Regions from separate parts of the Janthinobacterium sp. HH106 genome, predicted to be linked through region 3. Evidence: predicted binding sites of a transcription regulator. Region 3 holds the regulator's gene; each other region holds the start of a gene.
What was found. Region 3 encodes NrdR, which represses ribonucleotide reductase genes. Its sites were predicted from a motif close to CACNANATNTNGTG; they were not measured.
Positions count from the first base shown of each region.

Region 1 (7,808 bases), on a different contig from region 3:
CCAGTTGGGCCTGGGCGCCGATGCCGCTGACCTGCCCCCGGCGGGCGCGGTCGAAGATGGCGATCACCTGTTCCGTGTGCATGGCTTGCGGACTGATGCGCGCCACCGACACGCCCATGTCGCGCATGGCGTCGAGTTCGCGCACCAGGTTGTAGACGAGCGCCGACTGCGTCTGCGTGCCATTGAGTACGAGGAAGGGCACTTCGTCGCGCGTGCGCAGCAGCAGCCCGTCCGGCTCTTCCAGGCAGCTGTAGCCGCAGTCGTCCTTCGGCAGGTTGCGGTTGCGCGCCGTGAAGCAGCGCGCGGAAAACGCCAGCGGCATGCGTCCGTAGGCAAACACTTCCGTCTCCAGCCCTTCCGGTTTCTGGCGCTGCATCTCGGCCAGCGCCGTCTGTCCCATTTCCAGCGGCATCACCCAGCGCCGCGCACCGAGGCGCGCCATCAGTTGCAGGCTGGGGCCATTGAACAGGTTCAAATGGGGGCCGGCGACGAAGGATGCGCCCTTTTCCATGCAATGCACGGCGCCCATGTCGTTGGCCTCGACGCCGTAGCGCCCATTGCCCGTGATGCGGCGCAGGGTCGCCAGTTCGGCGCCCGCCTCGATCAGCGCCTGCGTCGACAGCACCACTTCCTTGCCGGCGGCGGCCAGCATGTCGGCGATATCGAGCCAGTCGGCCAGGCGCAGCTCATGCCGGCGCGAGCAGACGGTTTCGCCCAGGTACACGATATCGACGGCGGTGCCGGCGATCTGCTGGTAAAACTCGAAGACGGTGGCGCGCGGCCAGTAGTACAGCAAGGGGCCCAAAGAGAGTTTTAGCATGCCTTTTCCAATATTTTTTTAAGTGACAAAACCGTAGCGAGCGGCTCGCGGCGGGGCCGAGAAGCGCAGCAGGTTTTGCTATTTCCAGGAGCGGTGATACGCGCCCAAGGTGTGCTGCTGGCCTTCGGCCAGCTTGTCCATGGCCGCCATCCAGCCCGGCTTGACGGCGTAGCGCGCATTGCCTTCGCGGCAGGCGTCGATCGCTTCGCGCCACACGCGCGTCACCTGCGCCACATACGCGGGGCTGCGCTGGCGCCCTTCGATCTTCACGGCGCGCACGCCCATGGCGATCAGCTGCGGCAGCAGCGCCAGCGTGTTCAGGCTGGCCGGCTCCTCGATGGCGTAATACTCTTCGTCGTTGACTTCGAAACGCCCCTTGCACAGGGTCGGATAGCTGGCGTTTTCGCCCGGTGCGTAGCGGTCGATCAGCACGCCGTTCAGGCGCGATTCGAGGCCGCTCGGCGTTTCCAGCCAGCGCACGGATTTCGCCGGCGAGCACACGCCGTGCGTGTTCGGCGCCTCGCCCGTCGCATACGACGACAGCGCGCAGCGCCCTTCGACCATCACGCACAGGCTGCCGAAGCCGAAGACCTCGATCTCGACGTCCGTCTTGCTGATCAGTTGCTCGACCTGCGCCATCGACAGCACGCGCGGCAGCACGGCGCGGGCGATGCCGAAGTGTTCCTGGTAAAAATTGATCGCTTCGTAGTTGGTGGCCGAGCCTTGCACGGACAGGTGCAGGCGCAGCTGCGGGTGATGCTCGCTTGCATACGCCATCAAGCCCGGATCGGCGACGATCATGGCGTCGATGCCGGCTTGCGCGGCGCGGTCGATGGCGCTGCGCCACACGGCCCAGTTGTGCGGCTGCGGATAGGTATTCAGCGCCAGCAGCACCTTGCGTCCATATTGGTGGGCGTAGCGCACGCCCTCGGCGATGGCCTTTTCGTCGAAATTGAGGCCGGCGAAATTGCGTGCATTGGTGGCGTCGCGAAAACCCAGGTACACGGTGTCGGCGCCATTGTCGACGGCCGCTTTCAAGGCGGGCAGGCTGCCGGCGGGGCAGACCAGTTCCAGCGGTCCGGCCACGCGGGTGGCGGTAGTTGATTCAAGCATCATGATATTCACAGTCCTGTATCGGCTCAGGGTGCAGACTATAGCCCCGCCCATACCGCCCAGTCCTTGACACAGGTGAAGGAATGCACGCATGGCTGGCGCGCGTTCAACTTGCTTGACCTGGCTGTAAAATGCCCCACTTTTTCCCTATCCGATTGCCCGCCATGACCCGCAAACCGCTGCTGATTTTCCTGCTCACCCTGTTCCTCACCGCGCTGCAGGTGCAGTGGGCCGGCCCGCCCGATGGCTATGACGCAGGGACCATCTCCGTGCTGTCGCCGGAAGTGCTGGGCGCGTATCCGGGCGTGCTGCTGCTGTTCCTGCTGGCCGTGTTCGCGCGCCGCAAGATGCCGCTGCTGCGTCAGGCCGCCATCTGCACGGGCCTGCTGGCCGTCTACTGGCTGCTGGCGAACTACGTCACCTTCGACGCGCGCGTGGCCAGCTGGAGCACCTACACGCCGCTGGAAATCTGGACGCACGTGCTGCCCGCCTCCGTCGCCAGCGTCGCCGCCTGCGGCGCCGCGTTCTTTTGCGCGAGCTGGCTGATCCTGCGCGAAACGCGCTGGAACAAAAGCGGCTGACGTGGATTTTTCACCTGCATCAAGGATTCGTCACGCAACTGCACGCACCCTTTGACGCCACTATATTTAGTGATTAATCTCCATAAAAACACCGCATGTTGTGTTTATTGGAGGTTTCATGACGACAAATGCAGTTTCCCCCACACGCGGCCACGTCGATGTCGCCGCGTCCATCAATGAATACCTGGAGCGGCGCGACTGGCGTGTCAACGCCAACGCCAACCAGGGTTACTCGCTGGGCGGCCTGATACTCAATGTATCGGGCAAGGTCATCGCCAACTACTGGCTGGACCAGGTGTATCCGCCGGAAGTGGGCGCGGCGCACCGCGAAGCGGCCCTGCACATCCACGACCTCGACATGCTGGCCGGCTATTGCGCCGGCTGGTCGCTGCGCACCCTGCTGCACGAAGGCTTGAACGGCGTGCCGGGCAAGATCGAATCGGGCCCGCCGAAACACATGTCGAGCGCCATCGGCCAGATCGTCAATTTTCTCGGCACCCTGCAAAACGAGTGGGCCGGCGCGCAGGCGTTCAGCTCCTTCGACACCTACATGGCGCCCTACATCCGCAAGGACAGCCTGCGCTACGAAGATGTGCGCCAGTACATGCAGGAGCTGATCTTCAACCTCAACGTGCCGTCGCGCTGGGGCACGCAGACGCCGTTCACCAACCTCACCTTCGACTGGGTCTGCCCGGACGACCTGCGCGAGCAGATTCCCGTCATCGCCGGCCGGGAAATGGACTTCAGCTATGGCGAGCTGCAGGCGGAGATGGACATGATCAACCGCGCCTACATCGAGATCATGATGGCGGGCGACGCCAAGGGCAGGGTCTTCACCTTCCCCATCCCGACCTATAACATCACCGAGGATTTCGACTGGCATAGCGAAAACGCGGAACGCCTGTTCGAAATGACGGCCCGCTACGGCCTACCCTACTTCCAGAACTTCATCAATTCGGAACTCAAGCCGAACATGATCCGCTCCATGTGCTGCCGCTTGCAGCTGGACTTGCGCGAACTGCTGAAAAGGGGCAATGGCCTGTTCGGTTCCGCCGAGCAGACGGGCTCCCTGGGCGTGGTGACGATCAACTGCGCACGCCTGGGCCACCTGTGGCGCGGCGACGAAGCGGCCTTGATGGCGGACCTGGACCGCCTGCTGGAACTGGGCAAGACCAGCCTGGAAATCAAGCGCCGCACCATCGAGGAACTGATGCAGCAAGGCCTGTTCCCCTACACGAAACGCTACCTGGGCACCCTGCGCAACCACTTTTCCACCCTGGGCGTGAACGGCATCAACGAGATGATCCGCAATTTCAGCGGCGACGCCCATGACATCACGTCCGCCGAGGGCCATGCGCTGGCGATCCGCCTGCTCGACCACGTGCGTGCCCGCATGGTGCAATTCCAGGAAGAGACGGGCCATATGTACAACCTGGAAGCGACGCCGGCCGAAGGCACGACGTACCGCTTCGCCCGCGAAGACCGCAAGCGCTATCCCGCCATCCTGCAGGCCGGCACCGTCGACAATCCGTATTACACGAACTCGTCGCAGCTGCCCGTCGGCCACACGGACGACCCGTTCGAAGCGCTGGAATTGCAGGACGCGCTGCAGCGCAAATACACGGGCGGCACGGTGCTGCATTTGTACATGACGGAAGCGCTGTCGGACGCGAACGCCTGCCGCGAGCTGGTCAAACGCGCCCTGAGCCGCTTCTCGCTGCCCTACATCACCGTCACGCCCACGTTTTCCATCTGCCCGCGCCACGGCTACCTGGCCGGAAAACACGAATTCTGCCCCACCTGCGACGCGGAACTGATCGCCCGCAAGCAGGCCCACATCGCTCCATCACTTGAGGAAACGCCATGAATGCACGTCCCGACTTCACTCCCGCCATCACCCTGCTCGACAGCGAACGCCAGCGCTGCGAAATCTGGACGCGCGTGATGGGCTATCACCGCCCCGTCGCCTCGTTCAACATCGGCAAGCAGGGCGAATTCCACGAGCGCCAGTATTTTACGGAAGCGAGCGCCCGGGTTGGCCAGCCGGCCTGCCATGGCTGAGTTGAAAGTGGGCGGCCTGACGCCCTTTTCCGCCACCGACTACCCGGGCAAGCTGGCTGCCGTGGTGTTCGTGCAGGGCTGCCCCTGGCGTTGCGGCTATTGCCACAATCCGCATTTGCAGGCGCGCACGCCCGAAGGCGCCATGCCGTGGCAGGACGTACTGACCTGGCTGCGGCGCCGCGTGGGCCTCGTCGACGCCGTCGTCTTCAGCGGCGGCGAGGCGTGCATGGACCCGGCGCTGGGGCGCGCCATGCTGGACGTCAGGGCGCTGGGTTTCGGCATCGGCCTGCACACGGCCTGCATCTATCCGCAGCGCCTGCAGGAAGTGCTGCCCCTGGTCGACTGGGTCGGCTTCGACATCAAGGCGCCGTTTGCCGACTATCGTCATGTGACCCGCGTGGCCGGCAGCGGCGACCCGGCGCGCGCCTGCCTGGACGCCATCCTCGCCCGCGGCGTCGCCTACGAATGCCGCACCACCACCCATCCGGACTTGCTGCCGGACGCACAGCTGCTGTCCCTGGCCGCCGCCCTGGCCGCGAAAGGCGTCGATAACTACGTGCTGCAGCAGTTCCGCGCCGAAGGCTGCGCGGACGCGGCGCTGTCCGGCCGCCCCCTGCACGGCTATCCGGCGGCGGCTACTGTGGCGCAAATCGGCGCCATGTTTCCCCGTTTTACATTCCGTAATCATGGCAGTTGATCGTGCAGCCACATAATTATTGAAAGTCCCGCAAAATTCCCCGTTCTGCAACGCTGAAATGTCTTGCGTGCTGTAATGTATCAACTGTGCCGCGCACCATGCGCAGCCCGTCAGATTCCTCACACCGCATTACAGATAAGCGTCATCCATGAACGATTTCACCGCAGTCAGCCCAGGCATCCCTTCCACCCACGCCGACATCCTGTACGGCCCGCCGCGACCGGATCTGCTGCGCGAGGAAGTGCTGGCCGACCTGCTGGAAGCGACGGCGCGCCGCTGCCCGCAGCACATCGCCCTGATCGATGGCGCGCGCCGCATCACGTATGCCGAACTTGATGCGCAGGCGGGCCTGGCGGCATCGCGCCTGATGGCGGCCGGCGTCAAGCCCGGCGACATCGTGGGACTGTGGCTGCCGCGCGGCGCACATCTGCTGCTGATGCAGGCGGCCATCGCCAAGGCGGGAGCCGCCTGGCTGCCCGTCGATGAAGACACGCCCGTCGAACGCCTGCAGGTGTGCCTCGACGACGCCAATGGCGCTGGCGTCGTCAGCTGCGCGCAGTTCGCGCCGCGCCTGGAGCAGGCTGGCGTCGAGCGTCCCGTGTGGACCGCGGAAAGCCTGCTGGCCCCCGCCGCGCCGGGCGAACTGCTGCCCGCGCGCGGCACAGTCTTGCCCGAACACCCGGCATACGTGATCTACACGTCCGGCTCCACGGGCAAGCCCAAGGGCATATTGATCAATCAGCGCAGCATCTGCCACTTCCTGCGCAGCGAAAACGCCGTGCTGGAAGTGGAGCAAAGCGACACCGTCTACCAGGGATTTTCCGTCGCCTTCGACATGTCGTTCGAGGAAATCTGGATCGCCTACCTGGTGGGCGCCACCCTGTGGCTGGGGCCCAAGGAGATTTCGGGCGACCCGGAAGCCTTGCCGCGCGCGCTGGCCGCCAACCACGTCACCGTTCTCCATGCCGTGCCGACCCTGCTGGCCCTGTTCGCCGAGGAAGTACCGAGCCTGCGCCTGATCAACCTGGGCGGCGAGATGTGCCCCGAGTCCCTGGTCGAGCGCTGGTCGCGCCCGGGCCGCGCCATGTTCAACACCTATGGTCCCACGGAAGCGACCGTTTCGTGCAGCCTGGCGCGGCTGCGCCCCGGAGAACCCGTCACCATCGGCACGCCGCTGCCCAACTACGGCTTGCTGGTGCTGCAGGTGGCCGAGCACGGAGAAAACCGCCCATTGACATTGCTGGCGCGCGGCGAAACGGGGGAACTGTGCATCATCGGCCCCGGCCTGGCCGAGGGCTATCTGGGCCGGCCCGACCTGACGGTGGAAAAATTCCTGCCCAACCCGTGGGCGACCAGCGACGATGACGCGCGCCTGTACCGCACGGGCGACCTGGCCCGCATCGATGCGGACGGCCAGGTGCTGTGCCTGGGCCGCGCCGATGACCAGGTGAAGATACGCGGCTTCCGCGTGGAGCTGGGCGAGATCGAAGCCGTGCTGGCGCAGCAGCCGGGCGTGGGCACGGTGGCCGTCCTGTTGCGCAAGGATGACGGCATCGACCAGCTGGTGGCCTACATCGTCGGCAGCGACGAGGCGCCCGGCGACGCCCTGGCGGCGAAAACCCTGCGCGCGGCCCTGAACCTGCACCTGCCGCCCTACATGGTGCCGGGCCGCTTTGAATTGCTGCCGCTGATGCCGCGCCTGACCTCGGGAAAAATCGACAGAAAAGCCTTGAAAGCCATGCCCCTGTCTGCCCCGCCCGCCGGCGAGGCGGGGATCTCGGACGTGCCGGAAACGCCGGCCGAAGCGGCCCTGTTCGCGGCCCTGGCCAAGCTGTTCCCGGGCCAGGCCATCTTGCGCCAGCTGGATTTCTTCAGCGACCTCGGCGGCCACTCCTTCCTGGCCGCGCGCCTGGCGTCCGCCCTGCGCGCCGATCCGGCCTACGCCCACATGACGGTGCGCGACATTTACCAGAACCGGCAGATCGGCAAGATCGCCGCCGTGCTGAACGAAGCGCCCGCGCTGGCCACGCCGGAAGCGGATTGGACGCCGCCGTCGGCCTGGAAGCGCTGGATCTGCGGCGCGGCGCAGGCGGCGGCCGTGCCTGGCCTCGTCACCCTGCGCATGGCGCAGTGGATGGCGCCCTTCTTCACCTATCACTTCTTCACGGGCGACACGGGCGACACCGTGCCGCGCGCCATCGCCGCCTCCATCGGCGTGTTCTTGCTCGCGACCCTGGCCGAATTTGCCATTGCGATTGCCGGCAAGTGGCTGATCGCCGGGCGTCTGAAACCGGGCAGCTATCCGCTGTGGGGTGTCACCTATTACCGCTGGTGGCTGGCCGACCGCCTGGTCGAATCGGCGCCCGCCTATCTGCTCAGCGGCTCGTCCCTGAACAGCTGGTGGCTGCGCGCGCTGGGCGCGAAAGTGGGCAAGGAAGTGGTCATCGGCTCGATGACCCTGCGCGCGCCCGACTTGCTGTCCATCGGCGACAACGTCAGCGTGGGCAATGCCGTCAACTTTGAAAACGCCCGCGTG
Region 1 is NZ_LRIC01000027.1:121,672-129,479, forward strand. It holds gene JAB8_RS12660 (U32 family peptidase) at 1-820, opposite strand, end outside; gene JAB8_RS12665 (peptidase U32 family protein) at 899-1,933, opposite strand; gene JAB8_RS12670 (hypothetical protein) at 2,098-2,514, shown strand; gene JAB8_RS12675 (ribonucleoside triphosphate reductase) at 2,633-4,381, shown strand; gene nrdD (anaerobic ribonucleoside-triphosphate reductase) at 4,378-4,575, shown strand; gene JAB8_RS12685 (anaerobic ribonucleoside-triphosphate reductase activating protein) at 4,568-5,272, shown strand; gene JAB8_RS12690 (Pls/PosA family non-ribosomal peptide synthetase) at 5,421-7,808, shown strand, end outside.
Region 1: JAB8_RS12675 (ribonucleoside triphosphate reductase) is a predicted target of NrdR. The motif match lies at 2,573-2,586, and genes of this name have one in related genera.

Region 2 (7,808 bases), on a different contig from region 3:
TTTCGCCGCCCATGCCGCGCGCCATCAGGCCCAAACCCATGGTCATGCCCACGGAGCCGTCCGTCTTGGCCTGCGCTTCGAGCTTGTCGGCCACGTCGGCCAGCAATTCCAGGTAGCCCACCTTGGCGCGCAGCACGGCCGAGCCCTTGATTTCATATTGCTCGTTCTCTTTCCAGCCATTGAGCTTTTCCAGCTTCGCGATGTCGAAGTACTCCTTGTACAGGTCATAGCTTTGGATCGAGGTACGGAAATACTCTTCGTAGGTGGACTGGGACGGCGCATCTTTCATGCAACCGCTTAATACAGTGCAGGCGGCCAGCAGCAGGCAGGTCCAGGAAATTTTTTTGAAAGAAAACATGGCGGTGGGGGGGCGAGTGGCGAAAAGTGAAAGATTGTTGCTCTATGGACATAATTATAGGGCTGGCTCATCCAGATGGCAACGTGGCCGTGACGCGGTGGCAGTGCGCCGCAGGAAAGATTGCCGAAATCTTGAGGGTGCGCCACCCCGCCGCGCCCGAGGCACGATATCATGGCAGGCTTGCGGTATCGGCTGGCGGCGAATTGCCTGCAGCCCATACTGTCGCTTGAATCGCGCTTGCCGGCTATGGTGTAAACTTAAACTATGCAGATCTATTTCTTTTTCATCGCCGCCCTGTTGTATGCGGCGTGCGCGGTGCTTCCCTCGTCCCGTGCCCGGCTCATTGCCGGCCTGACCGGCGTCGCGTGGCTGGCGCACGCCGCCACCCTGTGGTTCGACCTGATGGCGCCGGGCACCTTGCGCTTCGGTTTTTCCGCCATGCTGTCGGCCGCGCTATGGGTTTCGGTGGGCGCCTACTGGATAGAGAACCGCAATTTCAGCCTGGACGGCCTGCGCCGCATGGTCATGCCCAGCGCCGTCATCGCCATCGGCCTGGCCTGGGCCTTTCCCGGCAGCCAGGTCAGCATGGAAGGCAAGTCGGCCGTCTTCGGCTGGCATATCGCCGTGGCCGTGCTCGCCTACAGCACCTTGACGATCGCCGCCTTTCACGCCGTGCTGATGGCGCTGCAGGAATCGCGGCTGCATACGCGCAGCGAAAGCCGCGGCTTCATCGGCACGGCGCTGGACCAGCTGCCCGCCCTGCTGACGATGGAAAAGCTGCTGTTCCGCATGATTGGCCTCGGTTTTATTTTGCTCAGCTTGACCGTGCTGTCGGGCATCGTGTTCTCCGAGCAATTATTTGGCAAGGCGCTCAACTGGGATCACAAATCCGTGTTTACCATGCTGTCGTGGTTATTGTTTGCCGCCCTGCTGGCGGGGCGCCGCTTTCGCGGCTGGCGCGGCAAGACGGCGCTGAGCTTTACCCTGGCCGGTTTCGCCACCTTGTTGCTGGCCTATGTCGGCAGCCGTTTTGTACTGGAAGTGGTTTTACACCGAGGATTCGCATGACACGTGTTTTATTCTGGCTGGCGCTGGTGTTCCTGGTGCTGTTTGCTATCCGCAGCAAGATCCGGGGCATGCAGCAGCGCGCCCGCGCGCAGCAGCCGCCGAATCCGTTTGCGCCGCCGGGCCGGCCGCAGGAATTGCCCGATGCCGAGCTGATGCTGTGCTGCGCCCATTGCGGCGTCTACTATCCGGCCTCGGAAAACGTGCAGGCCAAGGGTCACGATTACTGCAGCCACGCGCACGCCACCGTGTAAGGGCAAGCGCGCAGCTTCGCGCGCGTTGCTCATCCGTATCGTAACGACCTCCGGCATTCGTCCGGCGTAGCATCTGCAGCAGGCGGTTCGCCACCGCCATTGCAGAAAGGCGCGCTCCCATGTCCAGTCCCCGCACCAGCCAGCAGACCGTGACCACCACCGGCATGCCGCCGGCGCCGCAACTGAGCGGTAATTCCTTGCCCATGCAGGCGCTGCGCGCGCAGATAAGCCGCATCGCCCGCTGCGGCGCGCCGGTGGCCATCCGCGGCGAATCGGGCACGGGCAAGGAACTGGCGGCGCGCGCCATCCATGCGCAGGGCGCGCGCGCCGGCTTCCCGTTTATCGCCGTCAACTGCGGCGCCATACCCGAAGCGCTGATGGAAGCGGAATTCTTTGGCTGCCGCCCGGGCGCCTACACGGGCGCGCTGCACGAGCGCCAGGGCTTGTTCCAGGCGGCCCATGGCGGCAGCCTGCTGCTCGACGAAGTTGACGACCTGCCGCTGGCCATGCAGGTGAAACTGTTGCGCGTGCTGCAGGAGCGCCGCGTGCGCAAGCTGGGCGGCAGTGCCGACGAAGCCGTCGATGTGCGCATCCTGTGCGCCAGCCAGCATGGCCTGGCGCGCGGCGTGGCCGCCGGCACCTTTCGCCAGGATCTGTTTTACCGCCTCAATGTGATCGAACTGGCGCTGCCGCCGCTGCGCGAACGGCGCGGCGATCTGCAGGTATTATGTGAGGTGATCCTGGCGCGCCTGTCGCCACGCCGGGCCGTGAGCCTGGCGCCGCCCGTGCTGGCGGCCCTGGCCGCGTATGCGTTTCCCGGTAATGTGCGCGAACTGGAAAACGTGCTGGAGCGGGCGCTGGCCTTTGCCGACGGCGGCGTGATCGCGCTCGACGGGCTGGCCTTGCCATCCGCGCCGGGCAGCATGCCGTTGCGGGCGGCGCCGGCATTGCCGGACTTGCCGGAACGGCAACTGTGCCTGCCCGGCATGGCGGCATATGGCGTGGGCCCGGTCCTGCCGCTGGACGTGTATTTGCGTCAAGCCGAGCGCGACATGATCATGCAGGCGCTGGTCCAGGCGCGTTATCACCGCGCGCGGGCGGCGCGTCAGCTGGGCCTGAGCGTGCGCCAGTTGCGTTACCGCATGCAGAAATTGACGATACAGGAAGCATTACTTGATGAGCGGATGGACGATAGATGAAGACGGTTGGTGCGACGGCGCGCTGCGCTATGACTCGCCGTACTGTGATGCGCGTCCGGACGGTGCGCAAGTCGACTTGCTGGTGATTCATAACATCAGCTTGCCGGGTGGCCGCTTTGGCGGGCCGCATGTGTCGGACTTGTTTACGGGCCGGGTAGATTATAATGCCGATCCTTCCTTCGCCGACCTGCGTGGCTTGCAGGTGTCGGCGCACTTTTTTGTGCGGCGCGATGGTGCGTTGTTGCAATATGTTTCTACTGATCAACGTGCCTGGCATGCGGGCGCGTCCGTGTTCGAAGGACGCCCGCAGTGCAATGGCTATTCCATCGGTATCGAAATGGAGGGCGCGGACGATGTGCCTTTCCGGCGGCGGCAATACCATGTGCTGGCGGCGCTGACGGCGGCGCTGGTGGCGCGCCACGGGCTGTCCCATGTGCGCGGCCACGAGCATATCGCACCGGGAAGGAAGACGGATCCGGGGCCGTTTTTTGACTGGCATTTTTATCAAGAGTGCTGGCTGGAAACCCTGCGCGGGCAGCCTGCGTTAGCGCTTACTTCGCGGGGATTGGGCTTTCCATCCATGCCCTGAAAAGTCAACCGAAATCGTATATGAAAATACAAAAAATTACGCCGGCGGATGCTGGAAAACTATTGCATCGCCCTTCGATGGGCACTACAATTAGTGCAGAAGTTGGATATAAAGACTATATCTAGTGCCATCACAGACGTTTTCAGAATTATTATCAAAGCTACCCAGATTGCTGATAAAGCACTGGAACTGGCGGTTTATCACCCTTGATCATGTTTTGCGCCAGCCGGGCAGTACGGTGTGGCGCTATGGATACTGACCTGTTTTATGCATTATAAATTTACTATTTAGCAACAAATACCTGAAGAAACCCTGACCATCGGGCGTTCTATTCAACAACACACGCGGCAGCAAAACTGCAGGCTGACTTTAGCTGACAACGGGAGCTTCAATGCAATCACCACAAGATATTTCCATCCATCCAACGCCAGTATCGCCAGCGCCAGGCGCGGCCAACAGCGTGGCGAGCACGGGCGCGGCATTGGGCGACTATCGCATCATCCGCCGCAACGGCGCGGTGGTGGCATTTGAGCCTTCGAAGATCGCCATCGCCATGACCAAGGCGTTTTTGGCCGTTAACGGCGGCCAGGGCGCCGCCTCGGCACGCATCCGCGAACTGGTGGAGCAACTGACGGACGGCGTCGTCGCCGCGCTGGTGCGTCGCCATCCGGGCGGCGGCACCTTCCATATCGAAGACGTGCAAGACCAGGTGGAACTGTCGCTGATGCGTTCGGGCGAGCACGATGTGGCGCGTGCCTACGTGCTGTACCGCGCCAAGCACATGGAAGAGCGCCGCCTGCAGAAGGAAGCGCAAGGCGCGTCCGCACAAGTTTCCGCACCACAATTAAATGTCACCGACAACGGCGTGCGCCGCCTGCTGGACATGCAGGAAGTGCGCGACCTGATCAACGCCGCCTGCGCCGGCCTGGAAAAGCACGTCGATGCCGACGCCATCCTGGCTGAAACGGTGAAGAACCTGTACGACGGCGTGCCCGTCGAAGAGCTGCACAAGTCGGCCATCCTGGCGGCGCGCGCGCTGATGGAAAAAGACCCGGCCTACAGCCAGGTCACGGCCCGCATCCTGCTGCACACGGTGCGCAAGGAAGTGTTCGGCAAGGAAGTGCCGCAAGCGGCCGCCGCCGCCGAATACCTGACGTATTTCCCGCAATATATCGCCAAGGGCATCGCCGCCGAGCTGCTGAATCCGGTGCTCGCCAGTTTCGACCTGGAGCGCCTGGCCAAAGCCATCGTCGCCGACCGCGACTTGCAATTCGGCTACATCGGCCTGCAAACCCTGTACGACCGCTACTTCCTGCACATCCAGGACGTGCGCATCGAAATGCCGCAGGCGTTCTACATGCGCGTGGCCATGGGCCTGGCGCTGAACGAGGCGGACCGCGAAGCGCGCGCCATCGAGTTCTACAGCCTGCTGTCCTCGTTCGACTTCATGAGCTCGACCCCGACCCTGTTCAATTCGGGCACCCTGCGCTCGCAGCTGTCGTCGTGCTACCTGAGCACCGTCTCCGATGACCTGGAAGGCATCTACGACGCCATCAAGGACAACGCGCTGCTGGCCAAGTTCGCCGGCGGCCTGGGTAACGACTGGACGCCGGTGCGCGCCCTGGGCGCCCACATCAAGGGCACCAACGGCAAGTCGCAAGGCGTGGTGCCGTTCCTGAAAGTGGTCAACGACACGGCCGTGGCAGTCAACCAGGGCGGCAAGCGCAAGGGCGCCGTCTGCGCCTACCTGGAAACCTGGCACATGGACATCGAGGAATTCCTCGACCTGCGCAAGAACACGGGCGATGACCGCCGCCGCACGCACGACATGAACACGGCGAACTGGATTCCCGACATGTTCATGAAGCGCGTCATGGAAAAAGGCGATTGGACCCTGTTCTCGCCGTCGGACACGCCTGACTTGCACGACAAGGTCGGCAAGGCTTTTGAACAGGCTTACCTGGGCTACGAAGCCAAGGCCGCCGCCGGCGAAATCCGCGTCTTCAAGAAGATCGCGGCGCTGGACCTGTGGCGCAAGATGCTGTCGATGCTGTTTGAAACGGGCCACCCATGGATCACGTTCAAGGATCCTTGCAACATCCGCAGCCCGCAGTCGCACGTCGGCGTCGTCCACAGCTCGAACCTGTGCACGGAAATCACGCTGAACACGGGCCCTGACGAAATCGCCGTCTGCAACCTCGGTTCCGTGAACATGCCGGCGCACATGAAGGAAGGTAAGCTCGATCACGTCAAGCTGGCCAAGACCATCCGCACCGCCATGCGCATGCTGGACAACGTCATCGACATCAATTACTACGCCGTCGACAAGGCGCGCAACTCGAACATGCGCCACCGTCCGGTCGGCATGGGCATCATGGGCTTCCAGGACTGCCTGCACATGATGCGCGTGCCGTTCGCCTCGGACGCCGCCGTGTCGTTTGCCGACACCTCGATGGAAGCCGTCTGCTACTACGCCTACCTGGCGTCGACGGAACTGGCCGAAGAGCGCGGCCGCTATGAATCGTACGCCGGTTCGCTGTGGGACCGCGGCATCCTGCCGCAAGACTCGGTCAAATTGCTGGCCGAAGAGCGCGGCGGTTACCTGGAAGTCGATTCCTCGTCGGCCATGGACTGGACGCCGGTGCGCGAGCGCATCGCCAAGTTCGGCATGCGCAACTCGAACTGCGTGGCGATCGCCCCGACGGCGACGATTTCGAACATCATCGGCGTCTCGGCCTGTATCGAGCCGACGTTCCAGAACCTGTACGTGAAATCGAACCTGTCGGGCGAATTCACCGAGATCAACGGTTACCTGGTGCGCGACCTGAAGGCGCGCGACCTGTGGGATGAAGTCATGATCTCCGACCTGAAATACTTCGACGGCTCGCTGGTGAAGATCGACCGCATCCCGCAAGACCTGCGCGATATCTACGCCACCGCCTTTGAAGTGTCGCCAAGCTGGCTGGTGGAAGCGGCTTCGCGTCGCCAGAAGTGGATCGACCAGGCCCAGTCGCTGAACATCTACATGGCTGGCGCTTCGGGCAAGAAACTCGACGAGACCTACAAGCTGGCATGGCTGCGTGGCCTGAAAACCACCTACTACCTGCGCACCATCGCCGCCACCCACATGGAGAAATCGACTTCCAAGACGGGCGCGCTGAACGCCGTGGCAGTCGACGGCGGCATGTCGGCCAGCGCACAGAGCGCCCAGGCAGCCGTTGTGGCGGCAGCAGCAGTGGCCGTGGCGCCGGTAGTGGCGGCGGCGGCGGATGACGCCGATGGCGAAGCCTGCTATCTGCGTCCCGGTGATGACGGTTTCGAAGAGTGCGAAGCCTGCCAGTAAGATTTTAGTTGTCAGCCCAGAACTTCTGGGCTGATTCAATGTTGTCAATGTCCGTATTGTCCGATTCAACGGGCCTGTTGCGGATCGCCGGCTCGCCGGCATGGAAAGGAAGAAGAATATGTCGTTGTCTTGGGATGATGAAACCACGTCGGCAGCTGTGCCGCGTCCGGCGCAGCAAGCGCCGTTGGGAAATACCGAATTGAACCTGCCGGCCGGCGCCGAGCCGTCCGAAGCGAACGCCGAGCAAGTGGCGCGCCGCGTGAATGCCGACGACAAGCGCATCATCAACGGTAAGACGGACGTCAACCAGCTGGTGCCGTTCAAGTACAAGTGGGCGTGGGACAAATACCTGGCCGGCTGCGCCAACCACTGGATGCCGCAGGAAGTGAACATGCAGCGCGATATCGAGCTGTGGAAAAACCCGAACGGCCTGACGGACGACGAGCGCCGCCTGGTCAAGCGCAACCTGGGCTTCTTTGTTACCGCCGACTCGCTGGCCGCCAACAACATCGTGCTGGGCACCTACCGCCACATCACGGCGCCCGAGTGCCGCCAGTACCTGCTGCGCCAGGCGTTCGAGGAAGCGATCCACACGCACGCCTACCAGTACATCGTCGAATCGCTGGGTCTGGACGAAGGCGAGATATTCAACGCCTACAACGAAGTCAAGTCGATCCGCGACAAGGATGAATTCCTGATCCCGTTCATCAACACCCTGACCGACCCGGCCTTCGTCACCGGCACGGTGGAAAACGACCAGAAGCTGCTGAAATCCCTGATCGTGTTTGCCTGCCTGATGGAAGGCCTGTTCTTCTATGTCGGCTTCACGCAGATCCTGGCGCTGGGCCGCCAGAACAAGATGATGGGCGCGGCCGAGCAGTACCAGTACATCCTGCGCGACGAATCGATGCACTGCAACTTCGGCATCGACTTGATCAACACGATCAAGATGGAAAACCCGCAGCTGTGGACGGCCGCCTTCCGCGAAGAGATCAAGGAC
Region 2 is NZ_LRIC01000005.1:1,579-9,386, reverse strand. It holds gene JAB8_RS03945 (hypothetical protein) at 1-289, opposite strand, end outside; gene ccsA (cytochrome c biogenesis protein CcsA) at 623-1,426, shown strand; gene JAB8_RS03935 (PP0621 family protein) at 1,423-1,677, shown strand; gene JAB8_RS03930 (sigma-54 dependent transcriptional regulator) at 1,797-2,876, shown strand; gene ampD (1,6-anhydro-N-acetylmuramyl-L-alanine amidase AmpD) at 2,854-3,465, shown strand; gene JAB8_RS03920 (ribonucleoside-diphosphate reductase subunit alpha) at 3,857-6,808, shown strand; gene JAB8_RS03915 (ribonucleotide-diphosphate reductase subunit beta) at 6,927-7,808, shown strand, end outside.
Region 2: JAB8_RS03920 (ribonucleoside-diphosphate reductase subunit alpha) is a predicted target of NrdR. The motif match lies at 3,579-3,592, and genes of this name have one in related genera.

Region 3 (7,808 bases):
ACGCGCCCTTGACGCCCGTCAGCTTTTCATAGATGTCGTCGGCGATCTTGTGCGCCAGCAGGCGGTTGAACTGCGGCGCGGCCGCATTGTTCATGCTGGAAATCTGCGCGCCCTTGATGGTGTCGAACAGTTTGTAGCGCACGTCCAGGCGGCCATCGGCCATGCTTTGCACGCTGCCGGCCGCCAGCGCGTCGGCGCCGCGCGATTTCCACTGCTCGTAGCTGACGGGCGCCGTTTCCGCCACGGGCGCATCGGCGTCGATCAGCTTGAACACGCCGCTGCGCGCCAGGTCGGCCTTGATAATGCCCGACAGCGATTGCGGCGCCGCCGATTCATTGACGAAGCTGGCCACAGCCACCGGGATCTGGTTGCTGCCGATCCCCGTAATCTCCACGCGCAGCTGCGCCTGGGCGCTTGACGCTCCCAGCATCAGGCTGGCGCAGAGCACGACATAGCTCATTTTTTTCATGGTCATCATTTAGGCAAATCCTTCATCTCGAATATGAGTTCAATCTCGCGTTCCACGGTGCCGTCTTTTTTCTTCGGCAGTGGCGACGATTTATTAATGGCGTTTTCCACCGAGCTGTCATACGCCGGCAGGCCGCTGCTTTTAATCTTTCGGACCGAAATAATTTCCCCAGTTGGCAGTTGCTCGATCTTGAACACGGCGCGCGGGTTGCCCGGCACCTCCGTGCTACCGCTGTACGCGATATTGCTCTTGATCTTGCTCGTCAGGGCAGCGACATAGCCGCTGTCCTTGCGTGGCGCGGTCGCTTTCGCGGCCGTGCCCGTTGTGCCGGCGCCTGCTGCACCCGTGATGCGGCGCATTTCCGCTTCACGCGCCTTGTCGGCGGCTTTTTTCTCTTCCGCCGCTTTTTTCGCCTTGGCGGCTTTTTCCGCCGCTGCTTTTTTCTCGGACAGTTCTTTCTCGGCTTTTTCTTCCGCCGCTTTTTCTTTCTCTTTGGCCAGCTTGGCTTTCTCCAGCTTGTCGGCCTTTTCTTTTTCCAGCTTGTCAGCCTTGTCTTTTTCTTTCTGCTTCTGTTTTTCCAGTTCGCGCTTTTCTTCCTCGCGTTCCTTCTGTTCCTGCTTGCGGCGTTCTTGCTCTGCCGCTTTCTCTTTTTCTTCCTTCAGCTTGGCCTTCTTGCGTTCCAGGGCGATCTCCGCCTCGCGCAGGTCGACCTTCGGCTCGGGCGCGGCCACGGGCGGTGGCGGCGGCGGCGCCGGCTGTTCCACTTGCGGTTCCGGCGGCGGGGCTGGTGTCGGCTCCGGTTCCGTCGCCACTTCGGGCGGCGGCGCGGCCGTCTGCACTTTCATGTCCCACACTTCCGCTTCGACGGCGACAGGTTCCGTATTTTGCCAGTGTACGCCCACCCACAGGAAAAACAGCAGGCCAAGGTGCATCGCCAGCGCCAGGCCCAGCGAGGGCCAGCGGCTGCGTTCGCGCGGCACGCTGTAGGGCTTGCCGAGTACATGGTCGATTTGTTTGTTCTGCAAAGTCTAGTCTATCTAAAAACGGTCAAGTCTGGAAACAGGATGCTGCGCTTACTTGGTGGCCAGGCCGACACGGGTAATGCCCATCTTTTTCGCTTCCGAAATGAGCTGGATCACATCGTCGTACTTGCTTTCCTTGTCGCCCGCGATCATCACGGGATAGTCGGGATTGCTTTCATGTAAACCGCGCAGCTTGCGCAGCAGGGCGTCGCGGTTCGGTTCCGTTTCCGGCGACAGCTGTTCCTTGCCGATGACGCCGATCGACAGCGAACCATTCGGTTTCAGCACGATCTGAATATAGTCATCGGGCGGTTTCGCCGACTTTTCCGCGTTGGGCAGGTTCACCACGCTGGGATTGTTCGACGACGGCATCACCATGAAAATGATCAGCAGCACCAGCATCACGTCGATGTACGGCACGACGTTGATCTCGGACTTGAACTTGCGGCCGCGGCCGCCGCGCATGCCGCCGCTATTGAATGAGGAACCCATGGACGCTGCTCCCTCTTAGCGCGACTGGCGCTGCAAGATGTTGGAGAATTCCTCGACGAAGCTCTCGAAGCGGATCGCCAGGCGGTCGATGTCATGCGAAAAACGGTTGTAGGCGACGACGGCGGGAATGGCCGCGAACAGGCCGATGGCCGTGGCGATCAGCGCTTCGGCAATGCCGGGCGCGACGGCGGCCAGGGTTGCTTGCTGCACGTTGGCCAGGCCGCGGAAGGCGTTCATGATGCCCCAGACGGTACCGAGCAGGCCGATGTACGGCGAGACGGAGCCGACGGAAGCGAGGAAGGCCAGATGCGATTCGAGCACGTCCATTTCGCGCTGGAAAGCGGCGCGCATGGCGCGGCGTGCGCCGTCGAGCACGGCGCCCACGTCCAGCGCTTCGCGCGAACCGTAGGAAGCCTTGCCCTTGATGAATTCGCCCATGCCGGCGTCGAAGATGCGGGCCAGCGCGCCGCTCTGGTCGCGGTTGCCGCTGGCGTTCTGGTGCAGCGCATGCAGGTTGCCGCCGGCCCAGAAGCTGCGTTCGAATTCGATGGTTTGCTTGCGCGCCTGGCGCACGGCAAACATCTTGCGGAAAATGTAGGTCCAGCTGGTCAGGGAAATCAGCAGCAGCAGGGCCATGATCAGTTGCACGATCAGGTGGGCATTGGTGATGAGCGCGAGGAAAGAAAGATCTTGTGTAACGTTCATTGGCAGGCAGTCTGTTGGGTGAATTATCCGGGGGTGGCGGTAGGGCTCAGGTGGCGCGCATGCGGGCCGCGACTGCATCAGGCACGGCGCGCGGGCGCATGCTTGAGTCGACGCAGCCGATCTTGACGCGGGCCGTGTTGAGCAGGCGGTCGCCGCACCAGGCTTGTTGCAGGAAAACGATGGAGGCGCACCCCATTTTTTCTATGCTTAAGGTTAATCTTACCGTGTCATCGAGCCTGGCTGGCGCATGATAGTCGGCGTTGACGCTTTTGACAACGAACATCGCGTCATGCTGTTCCAGCAATTCCTGCTGGCCCACGTCGATGGCGCGCAGCCATTCCGTGCGTGCGCGCTCGAAGAATTTGAGGTAGTTAGCGTAATAGACGATGCCGCCGGCGTCGGTGTCTTCATAGTAGACACGTACGTTCCAGGTAAAGACTGAAGGCATGTTTATTGCGCCAGTAGTGAGATTGAGCAACATTTTACGCGATTTTTCTTCTTGTGACTGTGGGCGCTTGCTGGAAAGCCATGCAAAAGCTGCATATAAGTTGCACCGCAGCATTGTAAATCCGGGGCGGGCAATGGCAAGCCTCGTAACATACGCTTACAAGCCGCAGCCAGGTTTAAGTCCAGCTTAAGCGCCGCGGCCTTGTCCGGGCTGCGGCGGCGCGCGGCGATTATAGCTGCACGGTTGCATTCCTTGCTCAATTTGGGCACTTAACTTACAATTTGACTTCCATTACGTCTCACGTGACTGGCGAAAAGTCGGGCGATCTCCCTGAGTGGCGATCGGCAAACCGGCGAAAGGTGGGCACCCACCGGGAAACGTGAGATTTTTCATCAGCCGTTCGCCTGGGTAGCCACTATGGAAAAGCACGAAGAGGCTGCCCGTCCAATGTTGTTATTCACTTAACGCCGGCTCCCCTCATTCGATCCAACCTGCCAGTACAAGCACCCTCATACTTGGAGTTTTTACATGTTTGCAAAAGATCACACCCTCGCCAACGTCGATCCTGAATTGTTCGCCGTCATTCAAAAAGAAAACACGCGCCAGCACGATCACATCGAACTGATCGCCTCGGAGAACTACACGTCGCCAGCCGTAATGGAAGCGCAAGGCTCGCAGCTGACGAACAAGTACGCCGAAGGCTACCCGGGCAAGCGCTACTACGGCGGCTGCGAATACGTCGACGTGGCCGAGCAACTGGCCATCGACCGCGTCAAGAAACTGTTCGGCGCCGAATGCGCGAACGTGCAGCCGAATTCCGGCTCGCAGGCGAACCAGGGCGTGTTCTTCGCCATGCTGAAACCAGGCGACCTGATCATGGGCATGTCGCTGGCCGAAGGCGGTCACCTGACCCACGGCATGCCGCTGAACATGTCCGGCAAATGGTTTGACGTCGTGTCGTATGGCTTGACGGCGGAAGAAGACATCGACTACGAGGCGATGGAGCGCCTGGCCCGCGAACGCAAGCCGAAACTGATCATCGCCGGCGCGTCCGCTTTCTCGAAAAAAATCGACTTCGAACGCTTCGGCAAGATCGCCAAGGAAGTGGGCGCCTACTTCATGGTGGACATGGCCCACTACGCGGGCCTGATCGCCGCCGGCCTGTACCCGAATCCGGTGCCGTTCGCCGACTTCGTCACCTCGACCACGCACAAATCGCTGCGCGGTCCGCGCGGCGGCATCATCCTGATGAAGGCCGAGCACGAAAAAGCCATCAACTCGGCCATCTTCCCTGGCATCCAGGGCGGCCCGCTGATGCACGTGATCGCCGGTAAGGCCGTCGCCTTCAAGGAAGCGCTGAGCCCTGAATTCGTCGAATACCAGAAGCAAGTGATCAAGAACGCCGACGTGCTGGCGAAAACCCTGATCAAGCGCGGCCTGCGCATCGTGTCCGGCGGCACCGAATCGCACGTCATGCTGGTCGACCTGCGCGCCAAGAACCTGACGGGCAAGGAAGCCGAAGCCATCCTCGGTTCCGCGCACATCACCTGCAACAAGAACGGCATCCCGAACGACCCGCAAAAACCCTTCGTCACCTCGGGCATCCGCCTGGGCAGCCCGGCGATGACGACGCGCGGTTTCAAGGAAGCGCAAGCGGAAGAAGTGGGCAACCTGATCGCCGACGTGCTGGACAACCCGCATGACGCCGCCACCATCGAGCGCGTCAAAGCGGCCGTGAAAGTGCTGGCCGACGCGCACCCTGTGTACGCCTCATAATTATTTGTCCAGAATGTGTCATACGGAGTAAGATTCCGTATGACACATTCCTTCGTGCCCAAGGGCGCCCGGAGTGATTCGGGCGCCCTTTGTACAAGGGCGGCGATTTCCCGTAATTATTACTATAAAGTTGTAACCAGCCCATGAAATGTCCATTTTGCCAGCACGGCGACACCCAGGTTCTCGATACGCGCGTATCGGAGGAAGGGGATGCCATTCGGCGCCGCCGCCGCTGCGGCAAATGCGACAAGCGGTTTACCACGTACGAGCGCATTGAACTTATCATGCCGGCCGTCGTCAAAAAGAATGGCAGCCGGACGGAGTTCGCTGCGGATAAGTTGCGCGGCAGTTTGATGCTGGCCTTGCGCAAGCGTCCCGTCGCGGCCGCCTCGGTGGATACGGCCATCGCGTCCATCCAGGAAAAACTGCTGACGAGCGGCTTGCGCGAAGTCGATTCCGGCTATATCGGCGAACTCGTCATGCAGGAACTCAAGCGCCTCGACAAGATCGCCTACATCCGCTTTGCCTCAGTGTATAAAAATTTCGAAGACCTGGCCGAGTTCCAGGATGCGATCGCCGAAGTGGGGCAGGCGCGCAAGCCCTGACGCCTGCTCGAAGCCTCTTGTTCGACGACGGGGCTGCTCATGTGCCCCGTTTTGCGCCCCGTGTTCACCACGCCAACGCTCGCCTGGCAAGCGGCCTGATCAATAACTACACCGTTCTTCTCCCTTTATCGCTGCGCTGTTTGCGCTAGCGCAGATCCGGTTTTTTGCGCGCGCCTATCGTGTAGCTGGGCCGCCTGTTCTTGCGACTCTTTCTGCGGAAGGGAGCAAGGCATGCACATGAGCGGTCGCACTATGTTTCCAGCGGGTGGCAGCAGCCTCGTCGAGGTGCTCGTGTCGCTGCTGCTGTTGGCGCTGGGCCTGCTCGGTGCCAGCATTTTGCAACTGCACTCCCTGCGCGCGCGCCATGAGTCGGCGCTGTTGTCGGCGGGCGCGCAGCTGGCGGCCGGCATGGCCGAGCGCATGCGAGCAAACGGCGTGCTCATGAATGGACCCGATGCGGGCAATCCCTACCTGAACGTGGCCTACGCGGCGGCGGACGATGCCGAAGCAGGCGGCACTGCGCCGGACTGCTTTGGCGCTAGCGCCTGCAGCGCGGCCGAACTGGCGCAATTCGACATCGCTGAATGGAAGCAATCGCTGCATGCGGCCTTGCCCGGCGCGCGCCTGCATATCTGCCGCGATGCCTCTGTTTGGGATGCCGCCGCGCAAGGCTTGCACTGGGCGTGCAGCGGCGGCAAGGGCGCGCCCATCGTCATCAAGCTGGGCTGGCGCGGCCGCTTGCCCGATGGCTCGCCCGCCGTGAATGCGGCAGGCGAGTCGCTGCCCAGGCTGGTATTCCAGCTGGGCGGAGGCGGCGCATGAACGGCGTGCATGCCGCGTGGCGCTGGCGGCGCGGCATGAGCCTCGTCGAATTGCTGGTGGCGCTGTCGCTGGGCGCGCTGCTGATGCTGGCCGCCAGTGGCGTGCTGGTGGCGGCTAGCGGCAGCTATGGCGACCAGTCCGCCAGCGCGCGGCTGGACGACAATGGCCGCTATGTGCTCGACACCATCGCCCGCGCCGTGCGCCAGACGGCGTACGTGAACTGGGATAGCAGCGCCGCGCCCGTCGCCCATGCCGATGACGACAGCGCCAATGTCGCCGGGCTCGACGCGCGCAGCCTGGGCAAGAACAGCGAAGGCATCAGCGGCGCGCTGCCCGGCGCCCTGCATGGCAGCGACGTGCTGGCCCTGCGCTATTACGGGGCCGGCAAGGAAGAGGGCGGCGACGGGTCCGTGCTCAATTGCGCCGGTTTTGGCGTGGGCGCCGCGCAAACGGAGGCGCAGCGGGGCTGGAGCATTTTCTATGTGGCACAGGGCGCCGATGGCGAAGGCGAACTGCGCTGCAAATACCGTGGCGCGAACGGCTGGGGCGCGGATGCCGTCATTCGTGGCGTCGACGGTTTCCAGGTGCTGTATGGCCTCGACACGGATACGCCGCCCGACGGCGTGGCGAACCGCTATGTCAACGCCAGTGCGCTCGACGCCTACGATGCGGCGCTGGTGCTGCAGGGCGCGGATGCGGCCGCGCGCCAGCGCGATTTGCGGCGCCGCACGCACTGGAAGCGCGTGGCCAGCGTGCGCGTGGCCTTGCTGCTGCATGGCGAGGCGGACCAGGCGGACAAGATGGCGGAGCTGGGGCCGGCGCAGTTCGACCTGTTCGGCAAGGCATATGCGGAGGCGCACGGCGCCGGCGACACGGGCGTACGCATCGCGCGCGCGTCCTTGCCCGCCGCGACGCGCTCCCGGCTGCGGCAATTGGTGCAGACGAGCATCATGCTGCGCAACGGGCCGGCCTAGGCGGGCGGCACGATGGCTGGCGCGGGCGTCCGCTGCTGCCTACCTCGTTGCGTGCCTTGTTCACCTTGCGCGCGCCACAGTGGCGCCACCCTCGTGTATGTGCTGTGCCTGTTGGTGATCATCTTGCTGCTGGGCATATCGGCGGCGCAGATGGCCTTGCAGGGCGAAAAGGCGGCACGCGGCGAGCGCGACCGGCAGATCGCATTTCAGGCGGCGGAGGAAGCATTGATGGATGCGCAGAACGATATCGAAGGCTTGCCCGGCGCGCCGGGGCGCAGCAGCCTCTTTGCGCCAGGCAGTGCGGCCGGGTTTGCGGACGGTTGCGGCGAAGGAGGCGCACTGGGCCTGTGCCTGCCCGCAGCCCCGGAGGCGCCGGCGCTCTGGCTGAGCATGGACCTCGACGGTCCTGAAGGCAGCAGCCACACCGTGCCGTATGGCCAGTTTACGGGCGCCGTCATGCACACGGGGCAGGGTTTCCTGCCGTCGCGCCGACCC
Region 3 is NZ_LRIC01000056.1:235,999-243,806, reverse strand. It holds gene tolB (Tol-Pal system beta propeller repeat protein TolB) at 1-478, opposite strand, end outside; gene tolA (cell envelope integrity protein TolA) at 475-1,494, opposite strand; gene JAB8_RS22045 (ExbD/TolR family protein) at 1,543-1,983, opposite strand; gene tolQ (protein TolQ) at 1,999-2,688, opposite strand; gene ybgC (tol-pal system-associated acyl-CoA thioesterase) at 2,735-3,136, opposite strand; ZMP/ZTP riboswitch at 3,429-3,553, shown strand; gene glyA (serine hydroxymethyltransferase) at 3,665-4,912, shown strand; gene nrdR (transcriptional regulator NrdR) at 5,056-5,517, shown strand; gene pilV (type IV pilus modification protein PilV) at 5,755-6,339, shown strand; gene JAB8_RS22015 (PilW family protein) at 6,336-7,313, shown strand; gene JAB8_RS22010 (PilX N-terminal domain-containing pilus assembly protein) at 7,365-7,808, shown strand, end outside.